Regions from separate parts of the Kocuria sp. MNB10 genome, predicted to be linked through region 1. Evidence: predicted binding sites of a transcription regulator. Region 1 holds the regulator's gene; the other holds the start of a gene.
The links. Region 1 encodes HrcA, which represses chaperone genes, less so after heat shock. Its sites were predicted from a motif close to TTNGCACTCGNNNNNNNCGAGTGCNAA; they were not measured.
Positions count from the first base shown of each region.

Region 2: groL (chaperonin GroEL) is a predicted target of HrcA. The motif match lies at 1,368-1,394, and genes of this name have one in related genera.

Region 1 is NZ_CM133411.1:2,842,470-2,845,848, reverse strand. Features, by position in the region: gene ACW9PK_RS12945 (DUF4870 domain-containing protein) at 3-434, opposite strand; gene ACW9PK_RS12940 (DUF3097 family protein) at 648-1,526, opposite strand; gene hrcA (heat-inducible transcriptional repressor HrcA) at 1,690-2,712, shown strand; gene dnaJ (molecular chaperone DnaJ) at 2,767-3,379, shown strand, end outside.
Region 2 is NZ_CM133411.1:624,529-627,907, forward strand. Features, by position in the region: gene groL (chaperonin GroEL) at 1-1,222, opposite strand, end outside; gene ACW9PK_RS02795 (hypothetical protein) at 1,479-1,805, opposite strand; gene ACW9PK_RS02800 (DUF3263 domain-containing protein) at 1,957-2,181, opposite strand; gene ACW9PK_RS02805 (uracil-DNA glycosylase) at 2,241-2,924, shown strand; gene ACW9PK_RS02810 (siderophore-interacting protein) at 2,944-3,379, shown strand, end outside.

The sequences.
Region 1 (3,379 bases):
TGTCAGGAGTTGCGGGCCGCGAACTTGTCGTAGAGGTGGGTGTTGAACCGGTACTGGTGCGGTTCGCCGCGGTTGACCTTCACGCCCGCGCGCACGGAGGTGATGGCCAGGAACAGCCAGGTCACGGCGGCGATGACCGAGAAGAGCCATCCGATGAACGGGATGAGTGAGAGCACGATGCCCGCGAGGATCACCAGGGTGGGCAGCATGGTGTAGTTGGCGGCTTCCCGGGATTCCTGAGCGGTGAAGGGACCGCGGTCCTTGAACACCCGGTGGATCATGTAGCTGGGCAGTACGCCCACCACGCCACCCAGGTGGGCGAGGGTGGCCCACTGCCGGTCCTGGGACACGTCCAGGGGTTGCGCCACGGGGGCCACGGACTCGAACGGAGTCTCGGCGGAGCGAGTGGAGGGGGAGGGAGCAGCGTCAGTCACGAGCGGGTGTGCCTTTCACGGGCGGTAGCCATCCGGGTCGGAGGACGCCGGTGCTCCCATCCTACGGTCGTTCCCGCGTGGCTCGCGCCGGACGACGACGCCAGGCGTCACCCACGCTGGTGGTCACCGCTAACGCGGGTCACCGAAGCCGTAGACCACCGGCTGCGAGCGCCGTCGACGTCGTGGGTCACCGCAGGTCAGGCGCAGCCCGGGTCAGGAATCGGCGGCGTCCGGGGCGGTGAGGAAGTCGATGAGCTCCTCCACGCGGCCCAGCAGGGCCGGTTCGAGGTCTGCGTACGTGTTCACTCGTGCAAGGATCGCCTGCCACGCCCGCCCCACGTCCTGGGGTGTGCGGTGCGGCAGGCCCAGCGCGCGTGCCATCCCGGTCTTCCAATCCACCCCGCGCGGGATCACGGGCCACTCCCGGATCCCCAGGGCGCTGGGCTTCACGGCCTGCCAGATGTCCACGTAGGGGTGTCCGAGGATGAGCACGTTGTCCCGGGCACCCGGGACCGCGAGCGCCTCCTGGGCGATCCTGGACTCCTTGGAGCCCGCGACCAGGTGGTCCACGAGGATCCCGAGCCGGCGCTGCGGGCCGGGGTGGAACTCGGCGATGGCTGAGGGGAGGTCGTCGATCCCGTGCAGGGGTTCCACCACGGTGCCCTCGACCGCGAGGTCGTGGCCCCACACCTTGGCCACGAGCTCGGCGTCGTGGTACCCCTCGACCCACACACGCGACTCCTTGGCCACGGACGCGCGCAGGTTCTCGACCTCGACCGACCCCGAACGCGTGATCCGGGGCTTGGCCGGGGCGCTGCGGGTCTCGGGCGGGCCCAGCCGCACGGGTTCGCCGTCCAGGAGGAAGCCCGGGCCCAGGGGGAAGGACTTCACGCGCCCGTGCCGGTCCTCCAGACCCACCACGCGCATCCCGCCGATGGTCTCCACGCCCACGACGGCGCCCACCCACCCGGTCTCCACGTCCTCGAGCACCATGTCCCGGGCCACGGGGACGTCCCGGGAGACGGGACCGGTGCGGGCGACGTCGGGACTGCCTAGGTCCCGGGGACCCCAGGACCAGCCGGATGCGTTCACGGGCGACTCCTCCACGTCGTGCCGCGGCGCGAGCGCGCCGCCGGGCAGGCGAATCAGCCGCGAGCGTATCAAAATCGGCCCCTGACCCACGGGCCCCGGACGGCCAGGATTAGCACTGTGAACTCTTGAGTGCCAGAATTGCCAGCAACGGGAGGTGAGACACATGGAGCATCCGCGCCGAGCGCAGATCCTGCGCGCCATCGTGGAGGACTACGTCCATTCGCGTGAACCCGTGGGGTCCAAGGCGCTCGTGGAACGCCACCGCCTACCCGTCTCCTCCGCCACGGTGCGCAACGACATGGCCGCCCTCGAGGAGGACGGGCTGATCGTGGCCCCGCACACGAGCTCGGGGCGGATCCCCACGGACCGAGGTTACCGCGAGTTCGTCAACCAGATCGCAGCTCTGGAGCCCCTCACCTCCGCCCAGCGCCGCGCGATCCAGGTGTTCATGGACGGCGCCCAGGACCTGGACGACATCATGGAGCGCACCGTGCGCCTGCTCGCCCAGCTCACCCACCAGGTGGCCGTGATCCAGTATCCCGTGCGCACCGGGATCACCGTGCGCCACGTGGAACTCGTGGACGTGGGAGACGCCCGCGTACTCGTGATCCTGATCCCCACCACCGGACGCGTGGCCCAACGCACCGTGGAACTGCCCGTCACCCTGACCGAGGCCCAGCTGCTGGAGCTGCGCGCCCACGTGCTCGCACGCCTGCTCGGCAGGCCCGTGGAAGACGTCCCCGACGCCGCCGTGACCCTGCCCCCGGCCCTGCCCGAGGAACTGCGCGACGCCGGGACCGCGGTGACCGGGGCGCTCGCGGTGCTCGCAGCGGTGTCGGACGAACACCGCCTGGTGATGGCCGGGACCGCGAACCTCGCGCGCTTCAGCGGGGACTTCCCGCAGAGCATCTCCCCGGTGCTCGAGGCGCTTGAGGAACAAGTGGCCATGCTGCGATTGTTGTCCGAGATGCAGCAGGACGAACGCGGGGTCGCGGTGCGCATCGGCTCCGACCACAGCGACGACCCCCTGGCGGAGGCGTCCGTGGTGGCCACGGGTTACGGTCCGCACGCCGCGTCCAAGGTGGGAGTCGTGGGGCCCACACGCATGGACTACCCCACGACCATGGCCTCCGTGCGCGCGGTGGCCCGCTACCTGTCCAAGAACCTGGGGGCTGAGCGCACGTGAGCGCCGCCCGCCCCGCTCGACCGTAGAACCGACGAAAGAAGAAACGACGACATCGTGAGCGATCACTACGAAACCCTCGGCGTGAGCCGGGACGCCAGCGCCGAAGAGATCAAGCGCGCCTACCGCAAGAAGGCCCGCAAACTTCACCCGGACGTGAACCCCTCACCCGAGGCCGCCGAGGAGTTCAAGCGCGTCTCCCACGCCAATGACGTCCTCTCCGACCCGGACAAACGCCGTGTCTACGACGCCACAGGCAACGAGAACGGCACGGACACCGGCTTCGGCGGGGGCTTCCCCGGAACGGGCTTCGGCTTCTCCGACATCTTCGAGACGTTCTTCCAGGGCGCGGGAGCCGGTGGCCAGCGCGGCCCCCAGTCCCGCACCCGCCAGGGCCAGGACGCCCTGATCAACGTGCGGATCTCCCTCAAGGACGCCGTGTTCGGCATGGAGAAGGACATCACGGTGGACACCGCCGTCGTGTGCCCCACGTGCCAGGGCACGTGCTGCCAGCCCGGCACGAGCCCCGTGACGTGTACCATGTGCCGCGGCTCCGGCCACATGCAGTACCAGCGCCAGTCCATCCTGGGCATGGTCACCACCCAGGCCCCGTGCTCCCAGTGCAACGGCTTCGGCACCGTGATCGAGAGCCCGTGCCACGAGTGCTACG
Region 2 (3,379 bases), 650 kb from region 1:
CCTCCTCCACGGCGGCCTTGGCGTTGCGCACGGCATCCTCGATGCGGTGCTTGCGCTCCTTGAGCTCGACCTCGGTGGCGGCACCCGCCTTGAGGACGGCCACTCCGCCGGCCAGCTTGGCCAGGCGCTCTTGCAGCTTCTCGCGGTCGTAGTCGGAGTCGGAGTTGTTGATCTCCGCGCGGATCTGGGCCACGCGACCCTCGATCTCCTCCTGCGTACCGGCGCCGTCCACGATGGTGGTCTCGTCCTTGGTCACCACGACCTTGCGGGCCTGGCCCAGCAGGTCGATCGTGGCGGACTCGAGCGACAGGCCCACCTCTTCGGTGATGACCTGGCCGCCGGTGAGGATCGCGATGTCCGCAAGCTGCGCCTTGCGGCGGTCACCGAAGCCGGGGGCCTTGACGGCCACGGACTTCACGGCACCGCGCATCTTGTTCAGCACGAGCATGGCGAGCGCTTCGCCGTCCACGTCCTCGGCGATGATCAGCAGCGGCTTGCCGGCCTGCATGATCTTCTCGAGTACGGGGACCAGGTCCTTCACGGCGGAGATCTTGGAGTTGACGATCAGGATGTAGGGGTCCTCGAGGACGGCTTCCTGACGGTCGGCGTCGGTCACGAAGTAACCGGAGAGGTAGCCCTTGTCGAAGCGCATGCCCTCGGTCAGCTCGAGGTCCAGCCCGAAGGTGTTGGACTCCTCGACGGTGATGACACCTTCCTTGCCGACCTTCTCCATGGCCTCGGCGATGAGCTTGCCGATCTCCGGGTCCGCGGCGGAGATGGACGCGGTCGCGGCGATCTCCTCCTCGGTCTCGATCTCCTTGGCGGAGGACAGCAGCTGCTCGGTCACGGCGGCCACGGCCTTCTCGATGCCACGCTTGAGGGACAGCGGGTCCGCACCGGCGGCCACGTTGCGCAGGCCCTCCTTCACGAGGGCCTGGGCCAACACCGTGGCTGTGGTGGTGCCGTCACCGGCGACGTCGTCGGTCTTCTTGGCGACCTCCTTGACGAGCTCGGCGCCGATCTTCTCGTACGGCTCCTCGAGCTCGATCTCCTTGGCGATGGACACGCCGTCGTTGGTGATCGTGGGGGCGCCCCAGGACTTCTCGAGGACCACGTTGCGTCCGCGCGGGCCGAGGGTGACCTTGACGGCGTCCGCGAGGGTGTTCAGGCCCCGCTCGAGGCCGCGGCGGGCTTCTTCGTCGAATGCGATCATCTTTGCCATGTGTTTCGTCCCTCCTGGACGGTTGACAAACAAGACTTGTCATCACGATGCCCGCGACGGACGGTGCCGCGCCGCGATCCTCACCGCGCCGCAACCACCTCACCGTGATGTCACTCGTCCGCCGCGCGACCACCACCGGACCCGGTTAGCAGTCCACGCGACTGAGTGCTAATCCCATAGTGGCACTCGTCATGCCGGAACCGCAAACGCCCTGCGTCCAGTGGACTCATGTTTCGTCCCCGGCTGAACGGGCGGCTCAGGCGGCCGCGGGGGCTCCGGGCACGACGTCGCTCGCGGCCGTCCCGAGCGCCACGGCACCCACCGCGGAGGCACCGGCCGCGGCGTCGTCGTCCGCGGACACCGCAACGGCTGCGGCGGGGAGGGCGAGCGCTTCCTGGGCCGTGCGCGGGGCGTTCACGAAGGCCACCGCCCCCAGGACGAGGGCGAGCACACCGGTCACGAGGATCGCCAGGAACTTGCCCCGGGACCCCGCTCGGGCGTTCGGGTTATGGCCCCGGTGGGCACCCTGCCGGGCGCCGTCCTCGGGGACGTCGTCGAACTCGTCACGGGGGTACTCGCTCATGCTGTGGCTCTCCTCAACGAACGGCGGGATCGGGGGCGCCGACCCGCGGGTGCCGGGACCGTGGGACGGCGTGCGCCCCGCCTGCCGGACCCGCGGCGGTCAGGGGTCCGCGGTGCGCTGCCCACTATCCCACGCGCACCCGGGGACCCACTCAGCGATTGCGCGCGCGGCGCAACCGGGAGATCAGCATGGGGGCGTGGCGCGCGGCGGCCTCTGAGGAGATCAGGGCGTTGAGCCGTTGGTAGTAGTGCACGGGGCTCAACCCCAGGCGGGAGCGGATCGCGGACTCCTTGGCGCCGCGGTACTTCCAGTGCTCGGACTCCAGGTCCAGGATGGCCCGGTCGAGCTCGTCGAGGCCGTCGCCCGTGGTAGACATGGGCTCAACCCTAACGCTCCGGGCGGCACCCGGAGGCCGCACGCCCTGGAGGTCGCACCGTGAACACCCCGCCCCCGTTGCACGAGATCATGAACGAGGAGTGGGCCCGTGCCTTGCAGCCCGTGGAGCCGCAGATCCGGGCCGTGGGCGAGTTCCTGCGCGCCGAACACGCCGAGGGCCACCACACCCTGCCCGCTGGGGACCACATCTTCCGCGCGCTTCGCGAGCCGATGTCCGCGGTCAAGGTGTTGATCGTGGGCCAGGACCCCTACCCCACCCCGGGCCACGCGATGGGCCTCTCGTTCTCGGTGGCCCCGGACGTGCGCCCGATCCCGCGGTCCCTGCAGAACATCTACAAGGAACTGCACTCCGATCTGGGGATCACGCCGCCCGCGCACGGGGACCTGTCCTCGTGGGCCGAGCAGGGCGTCATGCTGCTCAACAGGGTCCTCACGGTGCGCGCGGGCTCCCCCGCGTCCCACCGGGGCAAGGGCTGGGAAGCGGTCACGGAGTGCGCGATCCGCGCGCTCGGGGCGCGCGAGCAACCCCTCGTCGGCATCCTGTGGGGTCGCGACGCCCGCGGCACCAAGGACTGGCTGGGTGGGGCGCCCACCGTGGAATCGGTGCACCCGTCCCCGTTGTCCGCGTCCCGGGGGTTCTTCGGTTCCCGCCCGTTCTCCCGCGCCAACGAGCTGCTGCAACAACAGGGCGCCCAGCCCGTCTCGTGGGAACTGCCCGCGTAGCAGCACCTACGCTGGACGCATGGCACAAACTCCGGCGCGACCCCGCAAACCCCAGCTCAACCTCACGGTTACGGACCGGATTCAGCTCTCCCCGGGCATGGTGCGCGTGGTGTGCAGGATCGAGAACGCCGAGCAGTTCCAGGACATGGAGGCGCCGGAGAAGTACGTCAAGCTCGTCTTCTTCTCCGCAGCCACGCTCGCGGCGACCGCGCCCGGCGCGTTCCCCGACTACTGGGCCGCGCGCGAAAACGCCGCACCCCAGGACCAGCCCGTCACGCGGCACATGACCCTGCGCCACACGGAACCCGACGCCGAGACCGTATGGATCGACGTCGCCCTGCACGGCACCGAAGGCTATGCGGGGCCGTGGGCGGATGCCGCGTCCCCCGGCGACCGGATCGTGGCGCTCGGCCCGGGCGGCAAGTGGCTCCCGGATCCGGCCGCCGCGTGGAGCG